Regions from separate parts of the Lysinibacillus sp. FSL W8-0992 genome, predicted to be linked through region 1. Evidence: riboswitches for the same ligand, from Rfam matches in the RefSeq annotation. Region 1 holds a riboswitch; the other holds the start of a gene.

Evidence for each region. Region 1 has a riboswitch for cyclic di-AMP ahead of NSQ74_RS19590 (MFS transporter). Riboswitches for the same ligand answer to the same signal wherever they lie in the genome.
Region 2: it holds a riboswitch for cyclic di-AMP, as region 1 does, so the genes downstream of both, NSQ74_RS02230 (APC family permease) here and NSQ74_RS19590 (MFS transporter) in region 1, are expected to answer to the same signal.

What each region holds. Positions count from the first base shown of each region.
Region 1 is NZ_JBBOZQ010000001.1:3,895,545-3,907,151, forward strand. Features, by position in the region: gene NSQ74_RS19560 (aldo/keto reductase) at 1-12, shown strand, start outside; gene NSQ74_RS19565 (VanZ family protein) at 9-473, shown strand; gene NSQ74_RS19570 (YqkE family protein) at 611-880, opposite strand; gene NSQ74_RS19575 (acetyl-CoA C-acetyltransferase) at 903-2,087, opposite strand; gene NSQ74_RS19580 (alpha/beta hydrolase) at 2,347-3,318, shown strand; gene NSQ74_RS19585 (S-ribosylhomocysteine lyase) at 3,386-3,856, opposite strand; cyclic di-AMP (ydaO/yuaA leader) riboswitch at 4,150-4,296, shown strand; gene NSQ74_RS19590 (MFS transporter) at 4,532-5,800, shown strand; gene NSQ74_RS19595 (M20 metallopeptidase family protein) at 5,815-6,987, shown strand; gene NSQ74_RS19600 (NCS1 family transporter) at 7,201-8,610, opposite strand; gene NSQ74_RS19605 (carbon-nitrogen hydrolase family protein) at 8,634-9,434, opposite strand; gene NSQ74_RS19610 (hypothetical protein) at 9,472-9,912, opposite strand; gene NSQ74_RS19615 (cysteine hydrolase family protein) at 9,990-10,493, opposite strand; gene NSQ74_RS19620 (DUF3953 domain-containing protein) at 10,623-10,841, shown strand; gene NSQ74_RS19625 (PH domain-containing protein) at 10,928-11,368, opposite strand; gene NSQ74_RS19630 (sigma-54 interaction domain-containing protein) at 11,473-11,607, opposite strand, start outside.
Region 2 is NZ_JBBOZQ010000001.1:482,479-494,085, forward strand. Features, by position in the region: gene NSQ74_RS02230 (APC family permease) at 1-1,149, opposite strand, end outside; cyclic di-AMP (ydaO/yuaA leader) riboswitch at 1,330-1,476, opposite strand; gene NSQ74_RS02235 (Nramp family divalent metal transporter) at 1,840-3,105, shown strand; gene NSQ74_RS02240 (DMT family transporter) at 3,263-3,577, opposite strand; gene NSQ74_RS02245 (DMT family transporter) at 3,579-3,926, opposite strand; gene NSQ74_RS02250 (TetR family transcriptional regulator) at 4,137-4,724, opposite strand; gene NSQ74_RS02255 (class II histone deacetylase) at 5,048-6,166, shown strand; gene NSQ74_RS02260 (purine-cytosine permease family protein) at 6,219-7,598, shown strand; gene NSQ74_RS02265 (ABC transporter permease) at 7,679-8,368, opposite strand; gene NSQ74_RS02270 (ABC transporter ATP-binding protein) at 8,361-9,284, opposite strand; gene NSQ74_RS02275 (sensor histidine kinase) at 9,421-10,356, opposite strand; gene NSQ74_RS02280 (response regulator transcription factor) at 10,361-11,053, opposite strand; gene NSQ74_RS02285 (amino acid permease) at 11,288-11,607, opposite strand, start outside.

The DNA.
Region 1 (11,607 bases):
GACCACCGATGAAAAAATGGCTAATTTTACTGCTCCTTTTAGTTATTCTCGCCATTTCCTCTAGCATGAGCTACGAACAACAGTCTATTATTCCTGAGCTTGAGGAACTTTTGGTCAATAAACCTTTTGAAGCACAACTGTCAGTATTAAAAATTCCATATTGGAATACAGTCGTGTCTGTTGAGGAGCGGGGCTACTTTGAATTTGTAGAATTTCTAATTCGAAAGTTTACGCATTTTATAGGTTTTGGATGTATTGCACTCGGAATCTACTTTGCATGGGGAAAACGGCGTTTTGCCGCGGGCGTCGCCATTGCCCTTACGGCAGTGATTGCGATGCTAGATGAATTCCGCCAAAGCTTTACACCTGGACGAACAATGAACGGGCAAGATGTCTTAGTAGATACAGCTGGGGCTATTGTTTTTATTAGCATCGCCTTAGCCGTGAAGAAAATACGGATGTTTAGAAAATAATTATTTATCGTATATAAGCAAAGGATTTTTATCGGCGATTCTCACGAGTCTACCGGCGATTCCAGGCACTCTATCGGCGATTAACAAAAAAACAGTGAATCTCTCATACGAGATTCACTGTTTTTACTAATCTAAGACTAAAACTTAGAGCCTTTATCACCGTACTCGTTTAATAATTCTTCAAACGATTTGTTTTTCTCACGCTGCTTGCGCTCAAAGGCTAGCTGTGCTTGACGCTCTTCCTCTGCCGCCTGCTCTTTCGCTGATAAATCTTGTTTTGCAGCTTTTAACTTCGCTAACACATCGCCACCAAGCTGGTCGGCTAATGTCACAGCTTCTTGCTTTGGTAAACTAGCTGTGAAACTATCATCTACACGCTGCTGTTGTTGTTTTCGTTTTTTTCCCATTACTTTCACCTTCTTACTAACATTAAGGGCGTTGAACAACTGTTGCTACACCTTGTCCACCACCGATACATAATGTGGCAAGGCCCGTTTTTGCATCACGCTTCTCCATCTCATGTAGAAGTGTGACTAAAATTCGCGCCCCGCTTGCACCAATTGGGTGACCAAGAGCAATTGCTCCCCCATTTACATTTAGTTTATCATGATTGAAGCTTAGTTCGCGATCTACAGCAATTGATTGTGCCGCAAACGCTTCATTCGCTTCAATTAAATCTACATCTACTAAAGTTACATTCGCCTTTGCTAACGCTTTTTTCACCGCAGTTACTGGACCAGTCCCCATAATTGAAGGATCTACGCCAGAGCTCGCATTTGCTGAAATTTGTGCCATTGGCTTAATCCCTAACTCTAACGCCTTCGCTTTTGACATCACGACAACTGCTGCTGCACCATCGTTAATACCAGAAGCGTTCGCTGCAGTTACTGAGCCGTCCTTTTTAAATGCAGGGCGCAGCTTTGATAAGGATTCCGCTGTAACACCTGCACGTGGAAACTCATCTTGATTAAAAATAATAGCATCGCCTTTTCGTTGAGGAATTTCCACAGCAACGATTTCATCATTAAATTTACCAGCAGCAATAGCTGCTTCTGCACGTTGTTGTGAACGTGCTGCGAAAGTATCTTGCTCCTCACGTGTAATTTCATACGCATCACATAAATTTTCCGCAGTAATGCCCATATGATAATCATTAAATGCACACCATAAACCATCATGAATCATCGTATCCACGACTTTTTGATCTCCCATGCGGAAGCCTTCACGTGCATTTTTTAATACATACGGTGCTTGGCTCATATTTTCAAAGCCACCAGCTACAATGATGTCAGCATCGCCTGCTACAATTGCCTGTGCTGCTAAATGCACTGCTTTTAAGCCTGAGCCACATACTTTATTAATTGTTAAAGCAGGCACTGTATTTGGTAATCCCGCTGCAATCGATGCTTGACGAGCCGGATTTTGTCCTAGTCCAGCCGATAAAACATTCCCCATGATGACTTCATCGACTTGCTCACCTGCTACGCCAGCGCGCGCTAATGCTTCTTTAATAACGATACTTCCAAGAGTTGTTGCCGGCACATCCTTTAATGTTCCTTGGAATGAACCGATTGCAGTACGCACGGCACTAACAATCACTACCTCGTTTGTCATAATCATTCTCCCCTTTTCCCCGTTCAAAAATCAACACTGCATGCATATGCTACTAGCAGATAACTATATTTTAACAAATATTTTGACGATTTTCGATAACGGAAATAATCGCAGTATTTCAAAGGTTGTTGTAAAATGTTGTCGTGTTTTAAACAAATATAGTTGGGAACATTACAATTAAGAAACATGCATTTACCTTATGATAACTTAGGGACGAATGCCTAGACATACAAAGAAACAAGTCGTGGAGGTATTGAAGATGAAAAAGAAAATGCTTTTATTTTCAGGTATTACAACGACGCTCGCCGCTGCTGCAACGGGGCTGTTCGGCTTTGCGCTTTCTAATAAATTAATGTACATTCAGCAAAAAGACCCCGATTTTATTCGTGAACGCGAAACAACTGCCAAACGTTTTGACGAAGCTTGGTACAATAAAAATTTTAAATGTGAATTAAATATTGACTCTCCTAATGGCTACTCCATTCGCGGCATTATGTTCCAACCACTACAAACAAATAATACGATGATTATTTGCCATGGGGTTACAGAAAATAAAATCAACTCGGTCAAATATGCACGTCTTTTCGAACGACTAGGGTACAATGCCGTTATTTTTGACCATCGAAGACATGGGGAGTCAGGCGGCAAAACAACAAGCTATGGTTATTATGAAAAAAATGACTTAGATGCTGTTGTAAAAACCGTGAAAGCGATGATTGGTGACAATGCCATCCTCGGTATTCATGGAGAATCAATGGGTGCAGCTACAATGCTGTTGTATGCGGGAACGGTTGAAGATGGTGCTGATTTTTATATTGCTGATTGTGCCTTTTCAGATTTTTCAATGCTGCTTAAACAAATTGCAAAGACTGAATTTAAATATGGTTCTATCATTCCGATCCGTTTCGCTGATTTCTTTATACGACTACGTGATGGTTATTCATTTAAAAGTGTAACGCCCTCTGAAGCTGTCACACACATTGAAAAGCCAGTTATCTTTATCCATAGTATTCCCGATACATTTATTCCAGCTTCCATGTCACTCGATTTATATAATAAAAAGACTGGACCGAAAAAGTTAAAGCTTTTTGATAAAGGTGCGCACGCTCAGTCCTTTAATGAAAATATGGCTGAATATGAAGATCTGATACATGACTTTTTAGAAAGTTTTATTTATCAAAAAATAAATCACGATTCTTCCTCATCCAATGTCATTCCTTTTCATCGTTAAATGAAAAACCTTGCAAGCAAAATGTCCATCTGACTTAAAGGACATTTTACAATTGCAAGGTTTTTTATTATTCTGCAAAAACGATATGCCATTCATCACGTTTTGCTAAAAATTCTTTTGCAAGTGCCTGTGCACCTTCAAGACTATGACTTGCTGCCCAGCCACATTGCACTTCATTACATGCTGGTACTGCTGTTGCATTCGTGACATCTGTAAATGTTTTTTCTAAAATCGTTAGCAATTCATCATAATCATTATGATTAATCAACGATACATAAAAGCCTGTTTGACAACCCATTGGACTGAAATCGACAATATGGTCGGAATAATTGCGAATAATATCAGCCGATAAATGCTCTAAAGAATGGAGTGCTGGCATTTCCATATGCTCCTTATTAGGCTGTTTTAAGCGAATATCGTATTTATAGACTTCATCGCCACTTTTTCCTACTTTTACACCTGCTAAACGAACATAAGGTGCTTTAACTTTCGTATGGTCTAAATCAAAACTTTCCACATTTGTTTTTTCACGTTCCATTGCTAACAGCTCCTTTTCTTACAATACTAACTATTATAACCGGTTTTCTATGAAATGTGTAAATTTTTAAAATAGAATGATAATTTAGCTGTATCCTACACAAATTTTCAAAATAATAACAGTCTAAATCTTTCCCCTTTTGAAAAAATATTTTCGCACTTTTTATTACTGTTATTCTGATACCCTAATTAATAAAGGTTTTATCAAGTAAAAAATTTTTTCTTCTCATTTGTCAAAAAAATTTTCTGTATTTACTAACTTTTCTTGAAATAGTAGTATCATAGCAGTTTCAACTTTCTAGATCGCTGAAACCAATGGATGCGGGGGAACCAAATTTTTTGGATGAACATTCAATCCAAGGGGTGAATCCTTGTTAAGGTAGGGCTACTCAAAGGCCCGAATCCGTCAGCTAACCTCGTAAGCGTTAAATGAGAAGGAAGATGGAGCTTGTACTATTTGAAAATGATGTATCTACAAGTCTTAGGGCTTTAAACATACTTATGATCAATACAACCTCCAAAACTCCCCATCATTACTTTTTATTGAATTAGAAAGCGTGATGAAACGATCGTGGGTAACACCATTTATTATGTTAGAGATATTTGAAAACGGATTCAACACCACTTATCTCCATCGTATTGCCCTGATTATTAAGTGAAAACGGAGGAAACCAATATGACTACTCAACAAGGAAAAAAAGGCATCTTTTATGGATGGTGGATTGTAGTGGCATGCGTCATGATTATGACATTTTTGTATGCACCAATTATTAATTTAGTGTCACTTTATACTGTCCCTGTAACAGAAGATTTGGGAATTGGAAGAACTGAATTTATGACGTATTATACGATTATGGCTTTAGTATCAATGATCTTCTGTCCAATTGCAGGAAAAGTGATGAGGAATATGGACATTCGTCTTTACTTGACGATATTTACAACACTAGGCACCATTTCATATGTAGGATTTTCATTTGCAACGACTGCGATGCACTTTTATTTATTCGCAGTGCTAATGGGGGCTTCATTAGCAGGAGCTGCTCTTATTCCTGCACCAGTATTAATAACAAATTGGTTTAACGAAAAGCGTGGATTATGTTTAGGGATTGCACTAGCAGGTAGTGGTCTTGGCGGTGTCATCCTTAGCCCTGTCCTAAACTGGCTTATTACAGATTATGGTTGGAGAAGTGCTTACCTCATTACGGGCATTTCAATGTTTGTGTTAATCGTACCTATGGCATTATTTGTTATTCGACTTAAACCTGCAGATAAAGGTCTTGTTCCGCTAGGTGAAATAAAAAATATAACGACTTCTTCACAAACAGTAGAAGGGCTTTCACAAAGGGAGGCATTTAGATCCGTATCATTTTGGGCACTTTGTGCGGCAATTGTTGTCGGTGGTATTGTCGTGAATGGTATGATCATTAACCTCGCACCTTATTTAAAGGATATTGGTGGCACACCTCAACACGCTGCAATATTGCTTTCTTTAGGTTCAGCAATGGTCATCGTCGGAAAATTATTAGTCGGTCGCTTATACGATAAATTAGGTACCATCACAACATTACTTATTATTTGTGGCTCTGGTTTAGTAAGCTTTTTATTTTTGATGAGAGGCGACCTATTAATACCTGGTATCCTGTATACGATATTTACTGGATTTGGTGCGACGGCCGTTACAGTTACACCTGCTTACTTAACTTCATCACTATTTGGGGAAAAAGAATATAGCGCGAAATTCGGGATTGTCTCATTATTTTCATCACTAGGCGCTGCACTAACACCAATTGTTTCTGGCGCAATTTATAATATAAATCATTCCTATGGATTACTGTTAAATGTCTTAATTGTACTTTCAATCGTGTTATTTGGATTGTTTGTCATTGCCATTAAAACAAAACCTAAATTTAATACAACTTCAGATATGGAATATTCATTAGACTAGAGAGGTGTATTCATATGACTAAACATGAAACATTAATATTGGCGGAAAATTTTCAAGAAGAATTCATTCATCATCGCAGACATTTACACCAACATCCTGAAATTGGATTTGAACTACCGAATACAGTCGCATACGTTGAAAAAACATTACTTTCCATGGGCCTAACACCTCAAAAAGTAGGACAAGCAGGGCTAGTTGTAACGATTGGTAATGGCAACGGGAAAACAATTTTACTAAGGGGCGATATGGACGCATTACCGATGGAAGAAAACACGGATTTACCGTTTAAATCAACAAATGGATTTGCACATACTTGCGGTCATGACATCCATACGACGTTCATGCTCGGCGCAGCAAAGCTTTTAAAAGAGAAAGAAAAAGAGATTCATGGTACTGTCAAAATTATGTTCCAGCCCGCCGAGGAAATTGGTCTTGGCGCAAAGGATATGATAGAAAATGGCTTACTCGAAAATCCAAAAGTTGATGCTGCCCTTGCCCTCCATGTCACTCCAGATTTAGAAGTAGGGAAATTTGGTTACAAACCTGGCATCGCCGCTTCATCATTAGATGGCTTCTTCCTAAAAGTGCAAGGCAAAGGCGGGCACAGTTCTGAGCCTCAAAATGCCATTGATCCTTTAATGATTGTCAATGCGATATACAATCAAATGAATACATTAGTCAGCAAAGAAATTGATCCTAAAGAAAGAGCCGTTCTCGTTATTGGTAAAATGGGTGGCGGCACAGTAGCAAATATAATTCCAGATACAGCACATTTAGAGGCTACACTACGCTCTTTCAAACCAGAAGTTAGGGATCATCTATTTAATAGAGTTCAAGAAATTATAGATGCGACAGTGAAAATGATGCGTGGAACATATGAATTAAAGACTATCTCTACCCCATCACTTTATAATAATGAAACACTGTGCAAACAAGTCGTACCTTTTGTGAAAGAAATTTTAGGGGAAGACAATTTACAAATTGACGCTGAACCATTAGCAGGCACCGAAGATTTCTCTTACATTAGCCAACAAGTGCCAACAATGTTTATGTGGGCTGGCTCCAACGGATTAGGTGACAACAACTACCCACTACACAACCCAAATATTATGTTAGACGAAGGTGTTATTCCATTAGGGGTAGCGGTCGTTGTGCATAGTGCTATTAGTTGGTTAAATCAGGCTTAGCCTTTTCTAAAGTCCAGAAGGTAGAAGAACTCTAAAATTTGAGTTCTTCTACCTTCTTTTTTCTTGTTCCTATTAAAGCTTATATCATCTACTGACATTTAGCCTCTACAACAAATTTACCGGTATCAATATCCTCTTAAGTAAATGACATAGCAAAGCATGCGCTCTATTGTTTCATCTTTCATTATAACGAACGCCACCTTTTCTTCAGCTCTATACAGGAATTTTCCAATCTCGGTTCACAGAAGTTCCTAAATATTCATCTGAGTAATTTGAAACTACTTCTTTTTGCGGGAATTTATTCAAATACCATCGTTTCATTAGTATATAGTAAATGAAAACAGATATAGGGAAACCTACGAAATACATGTAATCTATGAACACTATAGCGAGTACACTACTAATGAGCCACGCTAGCATACCTGCCAAGTTTACCCCACGATTGTATGTAAATTGCCCCTCCTGCCTATATAAATCTGTCACATGTAAACGACGCTTACGAATTATGTAGTAATCACAAATGATTACACCCGCTAATGCTGACATTGTTGCACCATAATATCCTAAGAAAACAAATAATTTATCTAAAACTAACCATGGTTGAAAAACTGTACCAATAATTCCTGCCAAAATAATGCCCCATGCATAAGATAAATTAAATTTAGCTCCTGCATTTACAAATGTTAAAGATGCGGGTATTAGATTTGCGGCAGAATTGGTTGACCATTGTGCTAAGACAACTAGTAATAAAATGATTACCATAATCCAACCAGTTGCAAGCTGTTGCACTACTTCAATAGGATTCCAGTTGCCAGTAGCTAAAAAACTTACTGCTCCAATTATACCGATAAATGTTTGGACAGTTGGCAAGGCTAACAAATGAGGGATGTAACTATTTGTATTTCTCCGGAACCAATTGCGCTCATTTCTTGGTGCTTTCACATAACGCGTTAGATTTGGTATATCCACTGCAAGTAAAGACCAGAAGCCCATATTAGCAGCCATAATAAGCAACCATGTTGTTTCAGCTGAACTGCCCTCATACGTAAAAATATTTATCCCTTCTACTGTAGCTATACTTGAAATCTTCACAAAAATCCAAATTGAAATCAAAATAATGGAAGGTGCTGCAATAACGGCAAATCGATCGATTGCCTTAATACCAAAGGCGGTATTCGCTATTTGAACACCCGCAAACACAACATACCATACAAACCAAAAATCAAATCCCGTTAAATTTGCCACAATATAGTTAATGGCCGTTGCGCCAAGATATGTTTGAATACCGAACCAAATACAAGCGACTATACCTCTTATTAACGATGGAATATGCACACCTACAGTGCCAAAAGGTGCTCTTAAATAAGCTGCAAACGATAAACCATGCTCAATACCAATATCTCCGGTTAAACTCGCGACAATCGCTATTAGTACATTGGCAACAAAAATTGCGCCCGCTAATTGCCAAAGCGTCATCGATTCAATACCATTTGCTCCAATTTGGAATGTTGCAATAATGACCGCCATTCCGACCCAAATATTAAAAAAACCTAGACCTGTAATAATGCGATGCCTTCTTAAAGTGGGCACGATATCCTTGGTAATTAATGTGTTGCGTTTCATAATTCTCCCCCCTGATTAAAACTTTATTCGCTTGGATGAAAAACGGCTTTATTTAAATCTCTTAAATAAGGTACTTCTCTTCGTTGTTGAATGACTCGTTGTAAATTGATTGTTGCTACAATGCATTCATCCTCCTGTACAGCTTCGGCTAGGACATTGCCTTGTGGATCAATAATTCTACTTTTCCCACCAAAATGTGTTGTCTGTTTTTCACTTCCTGAACGATTGGCCGCAATAACAAAACAACCATTTTCGATAGCCCTTGCTCTACTCGCTATGTCCCACACGTAGTAACGCTTTTCGCCAAATGCTGAAGGGTATACGAGAATATTAGCTCCTTGTAATGTTAAAATTCTGGCTCCCTCTGGAAATCCAATTTCATAGCAAATTTGTAAACCTATTTTCAAATCATCTTTATGGATAACTGACAGTGCATCTCCTCTATTAAATCTAAGATTTTCTTGATCCCAAAGATGTGTTTTTCGATATTTGCCCAATATGCCATTTTTCGCTATGACGAAAGCGGTATCAAAAATTGTACCTTCGATTTCCCCTCGTTCTAAAATACAGCCGATCATTGTAACATCGTGTTGAGTCGCAATACGCTGTAAATAGTCGGTCGTTTCCCCTGGAATCGTCTCAGCATATTGCCAATCTTGTTCTTCAACCCGATAACCCGTATTAAATAATTCAGGTAATACAATGAGTGTTGCCTGTTGTTCAAGCGCTTGTTCAATTAACATTTGCGCCTTTTGTAAATTGCCAGCTTTATTGCATAATTCACAATTCATTTGTACAGCTGCTACTACATGTTTCAAAGTCATCACTCCCCATGCTTTAGTAAATTAATGACGGCCTATATCAACTACATACAATAGTCCTCCTTTCCTTTACAATTTTTCTTAGCAAAAATCGTGCCAACTTTTCAAGGTTTAAAATAATGTTAGAAACCCACTTATATTGCCAATTTTTTAAAGGGAAAAATGAAAACTTTGTAGCAAAGTTATGCGTTTCGGCATAGTAGCAATGCAATTTAGTGTTTATACTAGTAGAATTTCTTGAATCGCCGGTAAAACTCGTGTTTTCGCCGATAGAACCATATAAATAGCCGGTAAAACTCGTGTTTTCGCCGGTAGAATCATATAAATAGCTGGTAAAACTCGTGTTTTCGCCGGTAAAATCATATAAATAGCCGGTAAAACTCGTGTTTTCGCCGATAGAATCATATAAATAGCTGGTAAAACTCGTGTTTTCGCCGGTAGAATAACGTGTATCCTGCACTGTGCGGAAAGTGACTGACATAAGAGAGACCATCAGAACAACAAAAAAGTGTTAGATTGATTGCAGTCAATCTAACACTTTTCCCCTAACTATAAAATTCATTCTATAAATTTCAAAAATCTGTTACTCCATATATTTTCATAAAAATCAATTGTCTCTTGTGCTGACATAAATGGGTTATGGATGGTAGAAGTCGCTTTACGTACCATAAAGTTTTCATATCCCAAGCCATGGGCGAATTTAATCGTTGCATCCATACAGTATTCTGTTTGAGCGCCGCAAAATTCAATTCGCTGCACAGCTAATTCGTCTAAAATTGTTTTTAAGCTTGTTTCGTAAAAAGAATTTGCATGTTCTTTTCTAACCAAGTAATCTTGCTTTTGCACATCTAGATCGACATGAATCGCCCAAAGTTCCTCTTCTGGTACGAGTTCTTCATCACAATGTTGAACAAAAATAATTGGTTTTTGGTGTTCTCGATATAAAGCGATTCGATTATTTACTTTTGTGAGTAAATTTTGTAAATCAAATAAATGCTCGTTACTGAAACACACGCCATTTTGTAAATCGATAACGATTAAAACATCTGCACTAGTCTTCATTATCTTGCCTCCTCTATTTATACAAAAATTCTATCATTTGAAAACGGTATAAAGATATAGCATGACATTCAATTAGTTATGCTACATTATAATATACATCAGTTAATTTTAATCAGAGGAGGAATTTACTTGAAATTCATTAAAATTAGCCTTACATGTCTTATCGTTTACATATTTGTGCATAGCCTCATTAAAAATGATTTTTTATATAGTCCAATATCCTCGCTATTACTCGGCTGCTTATTAGCAATTGTAGGATTAGAACAATTTAAAAAAAGACGCAATTGGGGTTATTTATTTTCAGCAGTATCTTTGCTAGTAATCGTAGTAAGTATTTACTCATTTTAACCCCAAATACTAGTCATTTATTATTTCATAAAAAAAGAGAAAATACCTTGCTCGACGTAACACAAGAGGTATTTTCTCTATATTTTTTACTCGAAGCTTTGCATCTGCATATTAGGACAGCGTTTACTTAATTCTGCAATGAACTCCGTTTTATTGTCTGGTGAAATCTTTATACTACTAAAGCTTGTAGATTCCACACATAATTCGAGTCCTTGATCTGTTGGTGAAATTTTATAACCAGTGAATTCATCTGTTGTCGGAGAAACCTTTGTTATATTTTGATAAGGGATTCGACGTTTGAATGGTCCACCTTTAATACATAAATACTCTTTATAGAAAACATATTGTATCGAAGTGCCATACCACCAAACAAAACCTCCAGCAACAAGAAAGAGAACAGCAATCAGCAGTAAAATTGCAAACGGTAATTGTTTATACAAAGGAAGCAATGGGATTGAACCCATAATGACAACGACTAAAAATATACCGGTTAACAAAAACATGTTTACCTTCGTGCGAAAAACCATTCGTCCATCACCCTTTCTTATATACTTACATTATAAGCAACAATCCATAAAATTGTAATTATTTTCAAAGATGCACTTTGTAATCGAGTCTGAATTACGCTTTTTTATCGAATATTATATTTAGCAATTTTTCTACTAATTGTTGATTGATTCACTTCTAATAATTTTGCCATTTCCACAGTTGTTTTACATGTTTCAAATGCCATCTGCAATAATTCTTTTTCAGCAAATTCTACACA
Region 2 (11,607 bases), 3.4 Mb from region 1:
TGGTATAAATACACCTACTGCATAGAGTGGAATTAAATGCTCTGTTGTGCCATCAAACAAAATAATAAGCACAATAGCTGCTAGCCCAAGCATCATGATCCCATTTGAATAGCCAAGTCGATCGCCACGGATTTGAAATATTCTTGGAATAAAGCCGTCTTTCGATAAATTGACTGCCAGTAAAGGAAATGCTGAATAGCCAGTATTCGCAGCAAGCACTAAAATCATTGCTGTTGTTCCTTGCACAATATAATAAAATACATTGCGTCCCACACTCGCTTCGGCAATTTGCGAAACAACCGTTGCTTGTGCATTTGGAGCGACTCCGTAGAAATAAGCTAAGCTTACAATGCCAATAAATAATACTGCTAAAATACTACCCATCGCTAATAGCGTTTTTGCTGCATTAACGGGTGCAGGACTTTTGAAATTCGGAATTGCATTAGATATTGCCTCTACACCAGTTAATGCCGAGCTTCCTGAGGCAAATGCCTTTAATAATAAAAACAAACTAATGCCCGCAACTGGCGTTCCAATTTTAGGATGTAAATCAGCTGGCACTTGCCCTGTTGCTACATTATAGATTCCTATGCCAATGAGCAATATCATCACAACGACGAATAAATAAACAGGGTACGCTAAAATAGACGCTGATTCCGTAACCCCACGTAAATTTAAAATCGTTAAGCAAATAACAAAAAACACAGCAATCGGAACGTTATAAGCATGCAAACTTGGGAATGCTGAAGTAATAGCATCTGTCCCTGCTGATACACTTACAGCGACAGTTAAAATATAATCAACGAGTAATGACCCACCCGCTACTAGACCTGCATTCACACCTAAATTTTCGCGGGACACGACATATGCCCCACCACCATGTGGATATGCGAAAATAACTTGTCGATACGATAAAGTGAGTGCCACAAGTAGCACTACTACCCCTGCCGCAATCGGTAACGAATACCAAAAGGCAACCGTACTGACAGTCATGAGCACAATTAAAATTTGCTCTGGACCGTATGCAACTGATGACAATGCATCAGAAGATAATATGGCCAGTGCCTTTGTTTTACTAAGCTTTTGTTCCCCTAATGCATCGGATTTCAATGGTTTACCGATAACATAACGTTTGAATGAGGATTTCATCCTTAACACCTTCTAGATTCATAGAGTGTGTTTCGCATTTCTAAATCGATTACACCTTTCGCATAATCGGTCTCTTTATATCTACTGGGGCTTTTTCGTACAGAATGCCATCAAAAAAAACGCCTACAAGTCATCACTAAATACGACTTGTAGACGCTCTAACGTCTGACAAGCTCCAACTTTTCTGCTCTTAACGCTTACGAGGTTAGCTGTCGGATTCGGGCCTGAGTAGCCCTACTCTTTAAAAAGAGATTCACCCCAAGAATTGTTTAAACAATCCACTAAAATTGGGTCCCCCGCGTTTAATTGCTTCAGCGATTTAGAAATTTGAAACTTTTATAATGATGTCATATTACGCCTGTAAATTAAAAAAGTAAAGAAGATATTGCCCGGTTTTCGTAAATTTTTTCTTATTCTCAGAGACAAGCTTTTATCAGCTGTTTATCGGCGATTCGGCGTGGTTTATCGACGATTCTTACCGGTTTACTGGCGATTCGGCTGGCTTTACTGGCGATTTTCACTGGTTCACGGGCGATTCGGCTCATTTTATCGGCGATTTTCAAAATTTATAAAAAATTTATGAGCAAACTTCTTCACATTTTTTAATTCTAGCTATAGAATAGTAGTATTATTATTTTCCCACAGGAAACTTTATTTCATTTACGATACTTTTTGAAACGAGGGAACAAGATGGCCTATAAACAAATTACAAAACCGGCAGCCCAAGCTGTTTTAGATGGAGACATAAAAGGCTGGCGACGAATTTTACCCTTTCTAGGTCCGGCATTTATTGCAGCTGTTGCCTATATAGATCCCGGCAACTTTGCTACAAATATTACCGCTGGCTCTCAGTATGGTTATTTACTACTTTGGGTTATTGCCTTTTCAAATTTAATGGCTGTACTGATTCAATCTTTATCAGCAAAACTCGGTATTGCTACCGGAAAAAACTTGCCAGAAGTAGCAAGGGAGAATTTTTCTAAAAAAACTTCTATATTTTTATGGATACAGGCTGAACTTGTAATCATTGCAACCGACCTCGCTGAATTTATCGGTGCTGCCCTCGGTCTATATTTATTATTTGATATTCCGATGCTACCTGCCGCACTTATTACTGCAATTGGTTCTTTTGCAATTTTAGAGCTACAGCGTAGAGGCTTTAGAGCTTTTGAAGCGGGCATTTCGGGTATGGTGCTAATTGTTGTGCTAGCATTTGCGTTCCAAACATTTTTAGCCCAACCGGATTGGGGCGAAGTGACATTAGGAATGCTGACACCACAATTTGACGGTGTCGATTCACTCTTACTTGCAACAGGTATATTAGGAGCTACTGTGATGCCACACGCAATCTATTTACATTCTTCCTTAACACAAAATCGTGTGGTTGGTCGTAATGACAACGAAAAACGACGTATTTTCCGATTTGAGTTTATCGATATTGTGATTGCAATGATTATTGCTGGTGCGATTAACATGAGTATGCTAATCATTGCAGCAGCAGTGTTCCATACGCAAGGCTTAGTAGTCGAAGATTTAGATATCGCCTATAACGGTTTACGAGAAGCTCTTGGACCAATGGCGGCTGTGTCTTTCGGACTTGGATTACTCATTGCAGGGCTTGCAAGCTCTTCTGTTGGGACATTAGCAGGCGACGTTGTTATGCAAGGCTTCATCCAACGAAAAATCCCTCTATATTTACGTAGAGCGATTACAATGATTCCACCTTTGGTTATTATTGCAGCAGGTGTCAATGCAACCTATGCACTTGTGTTAAGTCAAGTAATCTTATCATTCGGTATTGCATTTGCGCTTATCCCACTTGTGATGTTTACAAGTAAAAAGGACATAATGGGTAGCCTGGTCAATCACCGTATCACAACAATTCTTGGTTGGCTTGTCGTTGTAATAGTAGTTGCGTTAAATATCTACTTATTATGGGAAACGCTATTTGCTTAAATAATGATACTAGGATAAATGAGAAAAAGTGTTAGATTGATTGCGATCAATCTAACACTTTTTTATGCCGTTGCTCTCTGCTAAATTTTCACTATTGCCACATAAAAGCATTTCCAGCGCGGACTGCTGTTGAGAGGGGCGCCATGCCTATTGTATTTTAAGAAAGTGCCTTTAACCCTACAACTCCAATGATGATACAGCATACACTTGCTAAGCGGCCTTTACTTTTTGACTCACCAAAAAACATCATATTGATTAAGACTGCCCCTGCCGTACCAATACCTATCCATACTGCATAAGCCGTACTCGTTTGTAAAAATTCAAATGATTTATATAAAAAGCTAAGTGACGCAGCAAATCCCCCTACATAGAGCAGCATGCTGATAAATCCCTTTTTCGTGCTATATTTTTTCAGACCAATGACAGATACAAGTTCACTCGCTGCAGCTAAAAAAACAAAAAGCCATCCCATACTATATCACCTCTTTTGTACGTTTATTCTCTTCAACGGTATCAGAAACTTTTAAGCCAATAACTCCTACAATCAATATAAAAATAAAGAGAAGCTTACCAATACTGACTACTTGATTAAAAATTAAAATATCCATTAAGGTCGTCCCCATTGTGCCAATTGCTGCAAATATTGCGTACACTGTTCCAGTTGGTAATTTCTCACATGCCTTTGATAAAAAGTGCAAATCAAGCCCTATAAATATAACGATCAATAGCCATTCCCACCAATGAGAAGCCACATTGAAACCATAAATCCATATTAATTCAAAAAAACTAGTTAACCCAACATACAACCAAGCTTTTCCCATAAAAAACCCTCCGTTAATAATGACTGAACTTCATTCATTTTTACTGCATAAAAGAACCTACAAGAAAATTTAGTAAAAATCCGCTTTTGAATTCGGATTTTGAACACATATTTTTCTTGTTTATAGCAACGTATTACTATAAACAAGACCGTTTATGGATTTCCACCTATATATCAAAAATTCACTGTAATATATTTTATCTCTGTTCGCTTATTTTGTAACAGCCTTGTTTAAGACTAATGCATTAAAAATAAATTCTAATAAATCTTTTTTATCCTCATTGATAAGCTCTTCATCTTTGGAATCAAATAAGTATGCACGTTCAGCAGCAGACTCGATTAATCCAAACACCATCTTTGACGTTGCGTAAGAATCAACTGCTATTAAAATTTCACCCTTTGACTTTGCGCTGTCCAGCTCATTTCTTAGCCAATTATAGTAAGGTGTATACGCATTTACCCAGTCTTTCAAATAATCAGAGGCCGACAATCCAGCATAAATAATTGCTACAAGTTCCTTATGCTCTCTCGTCATCATAAATATTGTATCTACTAATTGATTAAATTTTTCAATTAGTGGCGCTTGATCATCCACATTTTTTTGTATTGCTTCAAACATATTGTCGACCATTACTTTTGCAATAGCGGGCATAAGTGACATTTTTGAAGGGAAGTACAAATAAAAAGTTCCTTGTGCAATACCAGCCCTTTTTACAATATCAGCTATTTTTATTTTGTCGATACCTTGTTCTTTAAACAATTGAATAGCAGAGGTTACGATACGTTTTTCCTTATCCATTATGCGCCCCCTAAAAAATCATGAATTTTTAAAAATTGTAATCCAAACAAAAATAGATTTCAACCTCTTTCTTTTATCCAAAAATTATTATTTCCTATAATGGAACAGAAAAATTTATTTAATTTTGATAATTTTTAAAAATTAGTTTGACAAATGAACGAGATTCATTTAAATTTTATCCCAAGGAAGATGACTGAAATTCATTTTAAGAAAAAATCTCCCTCAACTAGTATTTTCATAACTGTAAGTACCATTTTCCACCTTGATAAGGGGTGTTACAAGGTGCAAATCGGTATTATTTTTTAATCAAAGGGGCGGAATTGATGATGAAAACAGGTTATATTTTTGACGAAAGTTATTTCTGGCACGACAACGGAAGCGGAACATTATATTTACCTTCGGGTGGTTACTTAGAAACAGATGTGTTTGTCGAACATCCTTCAACAAAGAGACGAATTAATAATTTACTTAATCGTTGTGGCCTAATGAAAAAATTAGAACAAATTGAGCCACGTTCTGCAACGCGTGAGGAAATTGAAATGTTCCATACAAAGGAATATGTAGATAAAGTTAAGCATTTAAGCGATACAACTGGTGGAGACGCTGGAGATCATGCCATTGTTGGTATAGGATCATATGAAATTGCTTTACTTTCAACTGGTGGCGCTTTAAAAGCTGTGGATGTTGTGATGAACGGTGAAGTCGATAATGTTTATGCATTAACTCGCCCACCTGGCCATCATGCAGAAGCTGCAAAAGGCATCGGCTTCTGTATTTTCAATAACGTTGCCATTGCTGCTAAATACGCAAAGCAAAAATACAATTTAGAAAGAGTTATGGTGTTAGATTGGGACGTTCACCATGGTAATGGAACAGAAAGTGCATTCTATGACACTGATGGTGTTTTATTCTTCTCAGTTCATCAGCATTTAAGTTTCCCTAATAATACAGGTTATGCAGAGAACGTAGGTGAGGCTGACGGAAAAGGATTTAACGTGAACATTCCGCTTCCTCCAGGTACAGGAAATGCAGGCTATATTGAAGCATTTAAGTCTATTGTGGAGCCAATCGTGAACGATTATAAACCAGAGCTAATCATTATTTCTGCTGGACAAGATCCAGGTATGTTCGATCCACTTGGACGTATGAACATGACTGCTGAAGGCTTTGCAGATTTAACGAAAATCATGATGAACTTAGCAAACAAGCATACAGATGGAAAAATCGTCTTTTGTCATGAAGGTGGTTACAGTAACGCTTATGTTCCATTTTGTACATTGCGCATTATTGAAGAATTATGTGGTGTGAAAAGCGATGTAGAAGATCCATTCCAAGATTCCCAAGGGTATCCTGACTTTGTAAACGAAGTAGAAAAGAAAGCAATTAATGAAGTCATTTCAATTCAATCGGCTTACTGGCCATCTTTAAAAGTAACTGTTTAAATTTAAAACACTATTATTATATTGAAAATAATTAATAAGAGGGAGGGTATCTATGAGCAATTCTATCGAGGAAATTAGTTATGAACATATTCCTTTAGAACAGCGTAATGGCACTGCCAAAGAGCTATTTTTCACATGGTTTGCCGCAAGTACAGTTTCTACAACACTTGTAACAGGATCTCTAGCTATCGTATTAGGGTTAAATTTTTGGTGGTCACTCGTTGCTATCCTATTAGGACACGCCATTGGAGCTGCAATTATGGCACTCCATTCTGCTACTGGCCCTAAAGCAGGTTTACCACAAGTAGTACAAAGTAGAGCACAATTCGGCTACTTCGGGGCTATCTTGCCTATGCTAATCATTCTGATCATGTATTTAGGCTACGGCGCAACCAATACCGTGTTAGTCGGACAAGGCATGCAGGAAACACTCGGCCTTAATATGAATGTAACGGTTATCGTAAGTCTTATTCCAATGGTGCTTCTAGCGATTTTTGGACAAGGCTTACTTCAAAAGTCGATGAAAATCTATACAATTGGCTTTACAGTGGTATTTATTATTTTATCTATTATGATTTTAGCGAATGTTTCAATGGATCTTTTAAATGCAGGTAATTTTTCTTTCAGCCAGTTTTTATTAATGACTTCCATTTGTGTAACATGGCAAATTACGTATGGTCCGTATGTGTCTGACCATTCGAGATTTATCCATCCATCACAATCTAAAAAGGTATTTACTTATAGTTATCTTGGAAGCTTTGCAAGTTCAGTTTGGTTGATGGTTTTAGGTGCTGCTATTGCCACTATGGTTGTGAATGGTAATGTTATGGCACAAATTAAAGATATGGGCTCATTAGGTTTCATCATTGCATTACTGTTATCTCTTGGTGTCCTTGTTATTAACTCCTTAAATATTTATGGAGCAGGTATTATTATTTTATCGATTGCGAGTAACTTTTTAACGTTTAAAACATCTGCTAGACTGCGCACAATTACTTCCATTGCAATTGGTGTCATTATTGCCCTTATTGCCACTTGGAGCTCTAGCAATTTTATGGCTAATTTCCAATTATACTTAGGATTTATATTATTCTTTATCATTCCGTGGAGTATGATTACATTAACTGATTTTTATATGTTAAAGAGAGTCCATTATCCTCCAGATGAGTTCAACAAAAAGGATGGCATTTTCGGGAAAATTAATATACCAACAATGATTATTTACTTGTTAACCATCTTTATTCAAATTCCATTTATTAATACGGAGTTATATGTGGGACCTATTGCAAAAATGCTAGATGGATTAGATATTGCATGGATTGTTGGTGGTGCGGTTTCATTCCTATTGTATATTAGCTTTGCTAAATTAACGGCACCTGCCAAGCTTTCTGTAGACGTCTATGCAACGTCTAATGTACCTGAGAATAATTAATAAATAAGGTTCGTCAGGCTTCCCCAGGCCTTTTTAAAGCCCCTGTATGGTATTTTCATACAGGGGCTTTACTTATGTTATTAAACATCTACCTTTTCGATATTGCGAATTGCTAAATAGGCAATAACTATACCTATAATCGCTAATGTTATTGGGATTACGATAATATCATTCAATGAAAAAGTGCCCGTATTTGAAGAAACAACCATCACGATTAAAAGAGATGACAGTATTGTTGTTGGCACGGAGTATTTTTTCATACCAAAATACAATGGAATAAGGGCCATACTGGATGCCGCTACAGCATTCATTACTACTGAAGGAATGCGCTGTATAATCATTGCATTTGTCAATGTATCTGGGATTAATTGAAAGTTCTCGCTAATCATAAGAAAAATCACTGTAATAAATATATTTGAAAGGATAATAGCGCTAAATGTAAATAATATAACAATGGCAAGCTTTGCTGCGATTAGTTTTTTTCTATTTATAGGATACATAAATGCAGTTATTATTGTTTTATTTTTATATTCGCCAATAATAAGTTTCGCAATTAATGTAGCCGCAAAAATAATAAATACACATCTTACAAAAGAATCAATGACTGTTAAAGCGATAGGATAGTTTTCTAAACCAGCGTCACCTTCTATTTTTGAAATAACTAAAATCATAAACATAAAACCTAATATAGCGACATTGGCAATAATAGCAGCTGTCACATACGAGCCTAAATGGTTTTTTTTCATTTCTAAACGCATTAAATTAAGCATGGATACCACCTCCATTGATTAACTTCAAGAAATAATCCTCTAAAGAACTTGTTTTCCTACTAATCTCTTCAATTTCAATATCATGTTCTATTAACGTTTTGGATAGTATTTTTTGTGAAACGGACATATCGTATATTCGAATACAGCGCTCATCAATGCATTTAAAATTGGTGATGCGTAATTGACTATCTAAAATAAAGGCAGCCTTTTTTCCCTCACTGACAATTAGTTCAATAAAATCTGTTTGGCTATGCCTTACATGCTCCATCGAAACTTCAGCAATTAACCTGCCATTATTAATGACCCCAATTGTATCAGCCATTTGCTCAATTTCAGCTAAAATATGACTGGAAACAATAATCGTAATGCCATATTCTTTACTTAACATCTTGAATAATTCTCTTAGCTCTCTTATACCAACTGGATCAAGACCATTAATAGGTTCATCTAAAATTAGCAACTCTGGTTTAGTCATTATTGCACGTGCAATACCTAAACGTTGTTTCATTCCTAACGAAAAATCCCTTACTCTTTTGCCATCCACATTCGTTAGCTTTACTAAATCGAGAACATGGCCGATTTCATTTTTATCGTAATAACCCATATATTCGCAATGTAATTCAAGGTTTTCTTGTGCTGTTAACTTTTCATAGAAAATGGGATATTCAATGATTGTGCCCATTCTTTTTAGCACTTCGTACGACCGTTCCGTTAATTTTTCACCGAAGATTTCAATTTCCCCACTTGTCGGTTTGGCCAGATTAGTTAACATTTTCATAATCGTTGTTTTCCCCGCTCCATTTGGACCCAAAAAACCATATATCTCTCCTCTCTTAACATGCATATCGACTGTAGAAACCACTTCGTTTCCATCATAAACTTTTGTAAGCTGATTTGTTTTTACAATATACGCCATTTAAACCTCTCCCTCATTTGTGGCTTTCTTTATTATAAGAAGTAAAACTCTCTATTTTATTACTTGATTCTTACAAATTCCTTAAGAGAAGAAGAAAAGCCTCTAGAGCATTTTTAGCTCTACAGGCAGGGCTAGATTAGTACATCATTCTTTTTAATGAAATCGTAAAAACCGTCTTTTCATAAGGGATGCTTTTCAGTTGGATTGTACCATTCATTATTTCTACAAGTCGCTTTGTTATCGTTAGACCTAGCCCACTACCTTGAAATGATTTATTTCTTGAGTCTTCAAGCGTATACATCCTTTCAAATACGCTGTCTATATGATATTCATCAATACCTTTCCCACAATCCCAGACATCAATATAAACATCGGTAGCGTCATTTCTTACTGTTAGCCCAATTACACGACCTTCAGCCCCGTAAGCAATCGCATTGGCGATTAAATTGTTTAACACTCTTTCTAACGCATCCTCGTTGCCTAGAGCATAAATCGGTGTTTCAGGTATGTTAATGTCTATATGAAGGCCTACCGACATCACCATATCGTAAAATGACAAAATATTTTTGCGGCATATTTCACTTACGTTTACTTTTGTTATTGGGTATTCTGTATCGCCCGCTTCAATTTTTGCCAAATCAAAAAATGTATGAATAAGCTTCAATACTTCCTCCGTTTTTAAATGGATTCCTGAAAGTAAGCGATTTTGTTCTGCATCTTTTAGCGAATGTTGTAGCTGCAACATTTCTGTATAGCCTAGCACAACTGTTAACGGCGTTTTTAAATCATGCGAAATATTGGCAAGCATCTTTTTCATTGAACTTTCCGTTTTTCGATGTTTGGCTAATATTTTGTGCGTATCATTCAGTAATGCATTTATAGTAGTAAGCAGTTGCTGTAGTTCTTGATTCGATGTAGCAACTAAAATTTTCTCGTTTGATTGTTCGTTTATAATAGCTTTTAGTTTGGTGTGCATATATTTGAGCGTAACGTTTTGCTCACGTTTTCTTTTCAGCTGCAAAAGAATGATTGTTAAGAGAAAAAGAATAATGGTAGATAAAAATAGTATCATACGCCTAGCCCTCTAATTTATAGCCAATTCCCCAAAGTGTTTTAATATACTTTGGGTTGGAAGGGTCATCTTCAATTTTTTCTCGCAATCTTCTTATATGCACATTAATAATATTTTCATCACCATAATATTCATCATTCCATATGAGTTGATAGATTTGCTGTTTAGTAAATACGCGATTACGATTTGTGATAAATAGCTTTAAAATCGCAAATTCCTTTGAAGTTAGTTTCACCTGTTGTTGGTCTTTTTCAACTGAGAAATTAACGATATCAATCACCAAGTTACCGATAGTCAATGTCACCTTCGTTTCCTCCATCGAGCTTGAATATTGTGTAGCCCTTCGTATTGCAGCTTTCACACGCGCTGAAAATTCCAACATTGAAAATGGTTTTGCAATATAATCATCCGCTCCTAATCCAAGACCTAATGCTTTATCTACATCACTGTCTTTTGCTGACATCATAATAATAGGTAGCGCTTCTTTTTCTCGAATTATTTTTAACACTTCTAATCCATCTAGTTTAGGCATCATAATATCCAAAATAACTAAATCAAACGTTTTACTTAAACAAATTTGCACTGCTTCTTCACCATTTGTAACGGATGTAACGGCAAAGCCCTCCATTGTTAAAAACTTGTCGACCATTTCTCGGATGTCCTCATCGTCTTCAACAAGTAATATATGTTTTTGCATGTTAGGCACCTCTTCTCAATAAAGCATTATCTTTAATTCCCATCTGCTTGAACAGTTTTACATTTTTATCCTGTCTCTATATAGCTTACCATATGTTTTTTTTAAAGTGACAGGCACTCAAACAATTCTCAAACAATTTACCAAGCTAAAATCACACTCCAGCGCCGCACACAACGGAAATCAACGGCAAATAAATAAAAGCTGCCCTATAAACTAATAGGACAGCTTTTATTTCTATTTTTCTACTTTTAAATCACACTTTTGCAGTGGAATCATTTTAGTTTTATGTTTTATTTTATAGCCTAACCACAAGACGATAAACAGCGGTATACCGATATATGAAACAAGAACGCCGTACCAGTCAATTGAATCGCCTGTGAAAGCTGTGTAGTTTTGACCAATTACAACAATCATACACACTGTAAATGCAAAGAGTGGCCCAAATGGATATAGCTTTGCTTTATATGGTAGTAATTTTGGGTCTATGCCTTGTGCTTCAAAAGCTCTACGGAAACGGTAATGACTAAAGGCAATACCAAGCCATGCAATAAAGC